DNA from 2 places in the Streptomyces collinus genome. Region 2 is predicted to be linked to the other one. Evidence: riboswitches for the same ligand, from Rfam matches in the RefSeq annotation. Region 2 holds a riboswitch; the other holds the start of a gene.

Region 1 (5,193 bases), 4.8 Mb from region 2:
CTGGAGGCCGGAGGCGTGGCCTGGGACGAGCGGTCGGCGCGGCTGGCCGGGGTGAAGCTGCGCGCGGACATACGGGCCGTCACGGGGCTCACCGGGTCGGTGGGTCTCGCCGCCTCCAAGATGCTCGCGAAGATCGCCTCGGAGGAGGCCAAGCCCGACGGGCTGGTGGTGATCGAGCCCGGGACGGAGCGGGCCATGCTCGCGCCGATGTCGGTGCGGACGCTGCCGGGGGTGGGGCCGGCCACGGGGGACCATCTGAGGCGGGCAGGGATCACCACGGTCGAGGAGATCGTCGAGGCGGGCGAGGACGAACTGGTCCGGCTGCTGGGAAAGGCGCACGGGCACGGTCTCCACGCCATGGCGCTGGCGCGGGACGACCGGCCCGTGGTGGCGGAGCGCGAGACGAAGTCGGTGTCGGTCGAGGACACCTACGACGTCGACATCCACGACCGGACACGGGTCGGGCTGGAGGTGCAGCGGCTCGCCGAGCGGTGCGTACGGCGGCTGCGCGGGGCAGGGCTGTCCGGGCGGACGATCGTGCTGAAGGTGCGGCGGTACGACTTCTCGACGCTCACCCGGTCCGAGACGCTGCGCGGGCCCACGGACGATCCCGGGGTGATCCGCGAGGCGGCGGCCAGACTGCTGGACTCGGTCGATACGACCGGTGGGGTGCGGCTCCTCGGGGTGGGGGTCAGCGGCCTCGCCGATTACACGCAGGAGGACCTGTTCGCCCAGGCGGCGGGGGAGCGGGCGGTCGCGGAAGGCCCGGTCGAGGAGCACGCCGTGGCGGCGGCCGAGGAGCAGCCGTCGCTCGCCGAGCGGCGGTGGCCCGCCGGGCACGACGTGCGGCACGCCGAGTTCGGGCACGGATGGGTGCAGGGCAGCGGCCTCGGGCGGGTCACCGTACGGTTCGAGACGCCCGACTCGGAGCCCGGGCGCGTGCGGACCTTCCGGGTCGACGACCCGGATCTGGAGGCGGCCGATCCGCTGCCGTTGGTGTTACGAGGGACCGAAGGGGGAGACGAAGCGCCCGGGACGGCGGCTCAGGCCGTCTCGTCGGTGCCCGCCAGCTTGCCGAAGTCGTGGTCCGGGAGCGGGGGCGGGGCGGCGACGTCGAGACCGTAGTGGTGGTAGAGCTGCAGTTCCTGCTCCGGGGAGAGGTGACGGCCGACGCCGAAGTCGGGGGCGTCCTTGATCAGGGCGCGTTCGAAGGGCACGTGCAGGGCGCCCTCGATCAGTTCACTGGGCTCCAGGGGGACGAATGCGTCCCTGCTGAACAGACCGGTCCGTATGGCCGCCCACTCCGGCTCGCCGGTGGCGTCGTCGAGGTAGACCTCGTCGATGGTGCCGATCCTGGTCCCGTTGCGGTCGAACGCCTTGCGGCCGATCAGGTTGCGCGGATCGATATCGGTTCGCACGGGCCCTCCAGCTGGTCGCACCTCATCCGTAAACACTACAAAACGGTACAAGTGGGGATGCGGCCACTCGACGGTTCGTGCGTTGACCTCGCTGGTACGCTGGCAGCGGCTGTTGACCCCGTGCGGGAGAGTCCTCCAGACACCATCGGAGGCGCCGAAGGAGCAAATCCTCCCCGGAATCTCTCAGGCTCACGTACCGCACGGACGAGGTCACTCTGGAAAGCAGGGCGGGTGTCGACGGCGTCCGCTCTCACCGACGGTGAAAGCCGGAGGCCTTCGGGCGATCCGGTGAAGCTCTCAGGTTGAGATGACAGAGGGGGAGGCCGTCCGGGTACCCGTGCCGTGGTGCCCCTCGCAGGTCGTGTCGACCAGGAGGCCTCCGTAATGACCGCCCACCGCATTCCGCTCTCCGAGCTCGAAGAGGCAGTCCCCTTCGAGCAGCGCCACATCGGCCCCGACCACGAGGCCTGCGCCAAGATGCTCGCCCACGTCGGCTACGGGTCGCTCGACGAGCTCACGGCCGCCGCGGTCCCGGCAGTGATCAAGAGCACCGAGGCACTGGACCTCCCGGGCGCCCGCAGCGAGGCCGAGGTGATCGCCGAGCTGCGCTCCCTCGCCGACCGCAACGAGGTCCTCGGCTCCATGATCGGCCTCGGCTACTACGGCACCTTCACGCCGCCCGTCATCATGCGCAACGTCATGGAGAACCCGTCCTGGTACACGGCCTACACGCCGTACCAGCCGGAGATCTCGCAGGGCCGGCTGGAGGCGCTGCTCAACTTCCAGACGATGGTCGCCGAGCTGACCGGTCTGCCGACCTCCGGCGCCTCCCTGCTCGACGAGGGCACCGCGGCCGCCGAGGCCATGGCGCTGTCGCGGCGCCTGGGCAAGAACAAGAAGGGCCTGTTCCTGGTCGACGCGGACACGCTGCCGCAGACCGTCGCCGTGATCCAGACCCGCGCCGAGCCGGCCGGAGTCGAGGTCGTCGTCGCCGACCTGAGCGAGGGCATCCCCGCCGACATCGCCGAGCGCGACATCAACGGCGTGCTGCTCCAGTACCCGGGCGCCTCCGGTGCCGTGCGGGACATCAAGCCGGTCATCGACCGGGCGCACGAGCTCGGGGCGCTCGTCACCGTCGCCGCCGACCTGCTGGCGCTGACGCTGCTGAAGTCGCCCGGTGAGCTCGGGGCGGACATCGCCGTCGGCACGACGCAGCGCTTCGGCGTCCCCATGGGCTTCGGCGGACCGCACGCCGGCTACATGGCAGTCCAGGACAAGATGGCGCGCAGCCTGCCCGGGCGGCTCGTCGGCGTGTCCGTGGACGCCGACGGCAACAAGGCCTACCGGCTGGCGCTGCAGACGCGTGAGCAGCACATCCGCCGTGAGAAGGCCACCAGCAACATCTGCACCGCGCAGGTGCTGCTCGCCGTCATGGCCGGCATGTACGCCGTCTACCACGGTCCGGAGGGCCTGAAGGGCATCGCGCGGCGCACCCACCGGTACGCCACCGTCCTCGCCGCCGGACTCGCGAACGGCGGGGTCGAGGTCGTGCACGGCTCCTACTTCGACACGGTGACCGTGCGCGTCGAGGGCCGGGCCGCCGAGGTCGTGGCCGCCGCCCGTGACAACGGGGTCAACCTGCGCCTCGTCGACGCCGACCGCGTCTCGATCGCCTGCGACGAGACCACGACGCGGGCCCAGCTGCGTGCCGTATGGGCCGCCTTCGGTGTCGAAGGTGTCGTCGAGGCACTGGACGCATCGACCGAGGACGGGCTGCCGGCCGCGCTGCTGCGTACCGACGACTACCTGACCCACCCCGTCTTCCACCAGCACCGCTCCGAGACCGCCATGCTGCGCTACCTGCGCAAGCTGGCCGACCGCGACTACGCGCTCGACCGGGGCATGATCCCGCTGGGCTCCTGCACGATGAAGCTCAACGCGACGACCGAGATGGAGCCGGTCACCTGGCCCGAGTTCGGGCAGCTGCACCCCTTCGCGCCCGCCGAGCAGGCAGGGGGCTACCTCACCCTCATCCACGAGCTGGAGGACCGCCTCGCCGAGGTCACCGGCTACGACAAGGTCTCCCTCCAGCCGAACGCCGGGTCTCAGGGTGAGCTGGCCGGTCTGCTCGCCGTCCGCGGGTACCACCGGGCCAACGGGGACGAGCAGCGCACCGTCTGCCTGATCCCGTCGTCCGCGCACGGCACCAACGCCGCCAGCGCCGTCATGGCGGGCATGAAGGTCGTGGTCGTGAAGACCGCCGAGGACGGCGAGATCGACGTCGATGACCTGCGGGCGAAGATCGAGCAGTACCGCGACCAGCTGGCCGTGCTGATGATCACGTACCCGTCCACGCACGGTGTGTTCGAGGAGCACGTCGCCGACATCTGTGCGCAGGTGCACGAGGCGGGCGGGCAGGTCTACGTCGACGGGGCCAACCTCAACGCTCTTGTCGGGCTCGCCAAGCCGGGGCACTTCGGCGGCGACGTCTCGCACCTGAACCTGCACAAGACCTTCTGCATCCCGCACGGCGGCGGAGGCCCCGGCGTCGGCCCGGTCGCGGTGCGTGAGCACCTCGCGCCCTACCTGCCGAACCACCCGCTGCAGCCCGAGGCCGGCCCGGAGACGGGCGTCGGCCCCATCTCGGCGGCTCCCTGGGGCTCGGCCGGCATCCTGCCCATCTCATGGGCGTACGTCCGGCTCATGGGCGGCGAGGGGCTGAAGCGGGCCACGCAGGTGGCCGTGCTCAGCGCCAACTACATCGCCAAGCGGCTGGAGCCGCACTACCCGGTCCTCTACACCGGTCCCGGCGGGCTCGTCGCCCACGAGTGCATCATCGACCTGCGCCCGCTGACCAAGGCGACCGGTGTGAGCGTCGACGACGTCGCCAAGCGGCTGATCGACTACGGCTTCCACGCGCCGACCATGTCGTTCCCGGTGGCCGGGACGCTGATGATCGAGCCGACCGAGTCGGAGGACCTGGCCGAGCTGGACCGGTTCTGCGAGGCGATGATCGCCATCCGCGCGGAGATCGAGAAGGTCGGCTCCGGCGAGTGGCCCGCGGAGGACAACCCACTGCGCGGCGCTCCGCACACCGCCGGCGCGCTCGCCGGGGAGTGGGAGCACGCCTACAGCCGTGAGGAGGCCGTCTTCCCGGCCGGGGTGTCGACCGCCGACAAGTACTGGCCGCCGGTGCGCCGCATCGACCAGGCCTACGGCGACCGGAACCTGGTGTGCTCCTGCCCGCCGCTGGACGCGTACGAGGACTGATCGGCCGACCGGTCAACGGGAGGGGCTCCGCGGTGCGGGGCCCCTCCCGCCGTCTCCGGGCTCGTCAGGGGGTGGCGAGTGACACCTCGGTCGCCTTGATCAGGGCGACGACGGGGATCCCGGGGGACAGGGCCAGGTCGTCCGCCGCGTCCCGGGTGATCGCGGCGGTCAGTTCGCCGCCCTCGACCGTGACGCGGACCGACGCCATCGCGTCGCCGGCCGCGATGTCCGTGACCGTCCCGGGGAGCTGATTGCGGATCGACAGGCCCTCGACCGGCGCGGTGGCCAGGGAGACCTCCGTCGACTTCATCAGGGCGCGCACGGTGGCGCCCGGGGTGAGACGGAGCTCTTCCGCGGCCTCGCGGGTGATCGCCGCGGTGAGGTCCTGGCCGCCGGTGAGGCGGACCCTGACCGTCGCCATGGCCTCGCCTGGAGTGACGGCGGTGACGGTGCCGGGGAGCTGGTTGCGGATGCTCAGGCTCATGGGTGCACGGTAGCCCGATGG
Region 2 (5,193 bases):
CGCGATCTGCTCGACCACGTCGACGTGCTCGCAGCCGCCGTAGTAGCGGCGGCCCGGGTAGCCCTCGGCGTACTTGTTGGTGAGGACCGAGCCCTGCGCCTCCATGACCGCGACCGGAGCGAAGTTCTCCGACGCGATCATCTCCAGCGTGGACTGCTGGCGGTGCAGCTCGGCGTCGACGGCGGCGGCGACCGCCGGGTCGAGCTCGTGCAGGGGTGTGTTCAGGACGGACATACGACTCCTCAGCCCGCGGAGAACGCGGTGTACTCGTCGGCGGAGAGCAGGTCGGCCGGCTCGTCCGAGATCCGCACCTTGAACAGCCAGCCGCCCTCGAAGGGGGCCGAGTTCACCAGCGACGGGTCGTTCACGACGTCCTCGTTGACCTCGGTGACCTCACCGGAGACGGGGGAGTACAGGTCGGACACCGACTTGGTCGACTCCAGCTCGCCGCAGGTCTCGCCGGCGGACACGGAGTCACCGACCTCGGGAAGCTGGACGAACACGACATCGCCGAGCGCGTTGGCCGCGTGCTCCGTGATGCCGACCGTCGAGACGCCGTCCTCGGCGGCCGACAGCCACTCGTGCTCCTTGCTGTAGCGCAGCTCTTTGGGGTTGCTCATGGCCTGGATTCTCCTGTACGCGCGGGAGTGCTGTGGAAGGGGGGACTACTGGTGAGCTGGGACGACGGGCCCGCGGCCGCTGGCGCGGCCCTCCGGCCAGTGTCTACTTCTGGCGCTTGTAGAACGGCAGCGCCACGACCTCGTACGGCTCGTGACTGCCCCGGATGTCCACGCCCACGCCGGCCGAGCCGGGCGTGGCGTGCGTGGCGTCGACGTACGCCATCGCGATCGGCTTGCCGAGGGTGGGGGAGGGGGCTCCGGAGGTGACCTCGCCGATCACCTCGCCGCCGGCGACGACCGCGTACCCGGCGCGCGGCACCCGGCGGCCCTCGGCGACCAGCCCGACCAGCACGCGCGGCGGGTTCTGCTCGGCGCGGGCGGCGGCCTCGCGCAGGGCCTCGCGGCCCACGAAGTCGCCCTCCTTCTCGAACTTCACGACCCGGCCGAGCCCGGCGTCGAAGGGCGTGAGGGAGGTCGACAGCTCGTGCCCGTACAGCGGCATGCCCGCTTCCAGGCGCAGCGTGTCGCGGCAGGACAGCCCGCACGGGACCAGGCCGACGCCCTCGCCGGCCTTGGTCAGGCCCTGCCACAGCTCGACGGCGTGCTCGGGCTTCACGAACAGTTCGAAGCCGTCCTCGCCGGTGTAACCGGTCCGGGCGATCAGGGCCGGGACGCCCGCGACGGTGCCGGGCAGCCCGGCGTAGTACTTCAGGCCGTCGAGGTCGGCGTCGGTCAGGGACTTCAGGATCCCGGGCGACTCCGGTCCCTGGACGGCGATCAGCGCGTAGGCGTCCCGGTCGTCGCGGACCTCGGCGTCGAAGCCGGCGGCGCGCTCGGTCAGCGCGTCCAGGACGACCTGGGCGTTGGAGGCGTTGGCGACCACCATGTACTCGGTCTCGCCAAGGCGGTAGACGATCAGGTCGTCCAGGATGCCGCCGTCGGGGCGGCAGATCATGGTGTAGCGGGCGCGGCCCGGCTTCACGCCGCCGATGTTGCCCACCAGGGCGAAGTCCAGCAGCGTGGCGGCCTGCGGGCCGGTGACGGTGATCTCACCCATGTGGGAGAGGTCGAAGAGGCCGGCCTTCGTGCGCACGGCGATGTGCTCGTCGCGCTCGGAGCCGTAGCGCAGGGGCATGTCCCAGCCGGCGAAGTCGGTCATCGTCGCACCGAGCGAACGATGCAGGGCATCGAGCGCGGTGTGACGGAGTTCTCCTGTACTGCTCACGGTCGGTCGTCTCCCAGGGCAATGACGGGCGAGGTCGTTCCTCCCCATCTGTCATCGGAACCTGAGAGGTTCGCCATGACCGCGCTGGTCCATGGCTTGCACCTTGGGTGGAGCCGGCCTGCCGGGGCAGGGGAGGGCCCGCTTTTCAGATGTGCCTCGCCCGCGCGGTAACGGGGCCTGAGAGATTCAAGGGAGGGACTTGCTCCTTCGGCGCCCCAGCGACAGCTGCTGCTGGGGACTCTCCCGCGCGGATTCAAACGGCCGGTATGCAGTTGGCGCGCACATCATTGCACGCATCCTTCCGGCGCGGCAGGGGGACCTTTCACAGGGAGTGCACGAGTCCCGCCCGCCGGACACGGCGACCTGTAGCAGCCCTGTTGCAGGACGAGAACGTAAATGAGAGGCCTGCGGCATTACCTTCTCTTTACACTCGGCGGGGATGGGACTCCGTACCTGGCCCCAGGGGAGGACGATCACGGTGAACAGGACCACCGCGTACGCGACGACGGGCATCGCGCTGCCCGAGCAGCCGGCCGTTCCGGCCCGGGCGGTCCGCGCCCCGGCGCCGGCACCGGTCGTCCGTGACCTGCGCGACCGCGCCGGCCGCAGCCCGCACGCGCTGCTGTTCGGCCCCCGCGACCTCGTCGTGGTCACGGGCCTGCCCGGCAGCGGCAAGTCCACGCTGATGCGGCGCACCGTGCCGGGCCGGCGCATCGACTCCCAGGACACCCGGGACCGCTGGGCCCGCCGCATGCCGCGCGCCCTGCCCTACGCGCTCTACCGCCCGCTCGTCCGCCTCGCCCACTACGCCGGGCTGCGCCGCGCCCTGCGCACCGGCGAGGGCGTCGTCGTGCACGACTGCGGCACCCAGGCCTGGGTCCGCCGCTGGCTGGCCCGCGAGGCCCGCCGCCGGGGCGGCACGCTCCACCTGCTCCTCCTCGACGTCCCCGCCGAGCAGGCCCTGGCCGGCCAGCGCGACCGGGGCCGCGGCGTCTCGCGCTACGCGTTCCTGCGCCACCGCGCGGCCAGCACCCGCCTCCTGCACGCGGTGGAACGCGGCGACCTCCCCTCGGGCTGCGGCTCGGCCGTCCTCGCCGACCGCGACGCGGCGAACGCGCTCCAGAGAATCGGCTTCACGGGCTGAGGGACCGGGGCGGGGGGAAGGGCAGGGGGAGAGGGCGACGGGGCGGCAGGCTGCTTCTGCGTACCGCAGGGATACCGAGTGCCGGGCTGCTGCCGGGGCGTCGGTTGCCGGGGTGGTGGCTAGGTGACGCCTGCTGCCGGTTGCCGGGGCGCCGGCCAGGTGACGCCTGCCGCCGGTTGCCGGGGCGGTCATGTGACGCCTGCCGCTGGACCCTGGGGGTCGGCTGACGCCTGCCGCTGGACCCCGGGGCCGGCTACGTGACGCCTGCCGCTGGACTCCGGGGCGCCGGACGCTGGAGTGCGGTCACCTGCCATTGATCGTCGGCGACCTGACGCCTGCGGCTGGACCGGGGGCGTCGGCCACCCGGCCGCCGGCCGCCGGGCCGTCGGGCCGCCGGGCCGTCGGGCCGTCGGCCGTCGGGCCGCCGGGCCGTCGGGCACCTGCCATCGGCGACCTGACGCCTTCCCTCGGACAGGGGATGCCGGTTGTCGGGGCGTTGGCCACTGCCATCGGCGACCTGACGCCGGATCGGGCATGCCGGTTGCCGGCTGCCGGGGCGTCGGGCACCTGCCATCGGCGACCTGACGCCTTCCCCCGGACAGGGGATGCCGGTTGTCGGGGCGTTGGCCACTGCCATCGGCGACCTGACGCCGGATCGGGCATGCCGGTTGCCGGCTGCCGGGGCATCGGCCACCTGCCATCGGCCATGTGACGCCTGCCGCTGGACAGGGGACGTCGGCGACCTGACGCCTGCCCGCCGGGCCGGGGCGTCGCCCCCGGGCGCCGGAGCGCGGCCCCCTGCCACCGGTCCCGGACGGCGTTCCCGGACTCAAGAGCCTCCCCCTGCGGTCGTGCACACCGCCTCGTCCGCTGTCCCGGCTCCGGGCCCCGGCCCGGGGGGCGCACGGCCCAGGCGACGGACCCGTCGCAGCCCCGTCCGTCGCAGCCCCTCCGGGCGGAGGCCGGCCCGGGGTCCGCGGTCCGGTCCCGCGCCGGCGGGGCGCCGACCCGGTCCCGCGCCCCGGTCCACGGACCGGCCTCCGCATCCGCCACGCCCTCCCCGTCCCGTCGGGTCCAACACGGCCCTGCCTCCCCGCGTCCCGCAGCCGTTAGCCTTTGAGCCACAGCAGTGGTTCCAGGCAGGCGGTAGGCAGATGGACATCCCGGCGGGCTTCTCCGCGGACTTCCCGGCGCAGACGCAGACCCACCCGCACGGCGGTTGGCCAGGCAACGAGCTGGAGGAGGTGCTCTCGGCCTCCCTCGGCGCCGGACCGGCGGCCGGCGGACGGATCGTCGAGGTGCTAGGCCGCAGCTTCGTGTGGATTCCGCTGCCCAGCGGCGGCGGCCCGCACAGCGGCCCCCTCGACCTGCCCGGCATCGAGATCGACGGCCAGGCGTTCGTGCCGGTGTTCAGCTCCGAGGAGCAGTTCCGCCAGGTCGTCGGCTCCCACATGTCGTACACCATCGCGCCCGCCGTGGAGTTCGCCCGCGGTCTGCCCCCGCACGCGGGCATCGCCGTCAACCCGGGTGGCGTGGTCGGCATCCCGCTCCCGCCGCCCGCGGTGGCCGAGCTGTGCCGGGCCGGCCGGACCCCGCTGGACGGCCCGGCGAGCGGCGGCCGGGTCCGCCTCTTCGAGCCGGACTGGCAGGAGGACCCGGTGGACTTCCTCGCCGCCGCCTCCGCGGAGTTCGAGGCGACCGGTGTCGTCGTCACGGCCCGCCGCTGCCTCGCGGCCATCGAGACCGCCGCCCCCGTGATGTTCGTCGGCGTCGAACTCTCCCAGTGGGAAGGCGACCTGCGCGCCCTCCCCCTGGACGCCCTCACCCGCGCAGTCAGCGCCGTCCCGGCCCCCTGGCCGGTCAACCTCGTCCTCCTGGACGTGGCAGAGGACCCGGTGGGCGCCTGGATGCGGGACCGGGTCCGGCCCTTTTTCCAGCGGTAGGGCAGCCCACTCAGGGGCGCGAGGAACGGCGCGATCAACCACACACGACCCGCACTCGCCCGACGGCGTCAATCCCCGGGCTCCCCTGCGGGCTTAAGCTAGGGCACCGTCGAGGCGTTGTACGAAGGGGCGGTAAAGGTGAGCGCGAGCGGCACGGCCGCGGCCGGACAGGTCGAGCACATGCTGCGCCAGGTCACGCCCGGGCGTTACGACGCCTACGAGGCTCTCCTGCGCGCGCTCGCGACCCCGCACACCGGCCAG

The links. Region 2 has a riboswitch for glycine ahead of gcvT (glycine cleavage system aminomethyltransferase GcvT). Riboswitches for the same ligand answer to the same signal wherever they lie in the genome.
Region 1: it holds a riboswitch for glycine, as region 2 does, so the genes downstream of both, gcvP (aminomethyl-transferring glycine dehydrogenase) here and gcvT (glycine cleavage system aminomethyltransferase GcvT) in region 2, are expected to answer to the same signal.

What each region holds. Positions count from the first base shown of each region.
Region 1 is NZ_CP133771.1:1,360,839-1,366,031, reverse strand. Features, by position in the region: gene RFN52_RS06115 (DNA polymerase IV) at 1-1,125, shown strand, start outside; gene RFN52_RS06110 (PRC-barrel domain-containing protein) at 1,044-1,418, opposite strand; glycine riboswitch at 1,532-1,627, shown strand; gene gcvP (aminomethyl-transferring glycine dehydrogenase) at 1,803-4,688, shown strand; gene RFN52_RS06100 (TOBE domain-containing protein) at 4,753-5,172, opposite strand.
Region 2 is NZ_CP133771.1:6,160,208-6,165,400, forward strand. Features, by position in the region: gene glyA (serine hydroxymethyltransferase) at 1-234, opposite strand, end outside; gene gcvH (glycine cleavage system protein GcvH) at 243-620, opposite strand; gene gcvT (glycine cleavage system aminomethyltransferase GcvT) at 724-1,845, opposite strand; glycine riboswitch at 1,884-2,000, opposite strand; glycine riboswitch at 2,001-2,101, opposite strand; gene RFN52_RS28205 (AAA family ATPase) at 2,324-2,989, shown strand; gene RFN52_RS28210 (enhanced serine sensitivity protein SseB) at 4,144-4,932, shown strand; gene RFN52_RS28215 (enhanced serine sensitivity protein SseB C-terminal domain-containing protein) at 5,071-5,193, shown strand, end outside.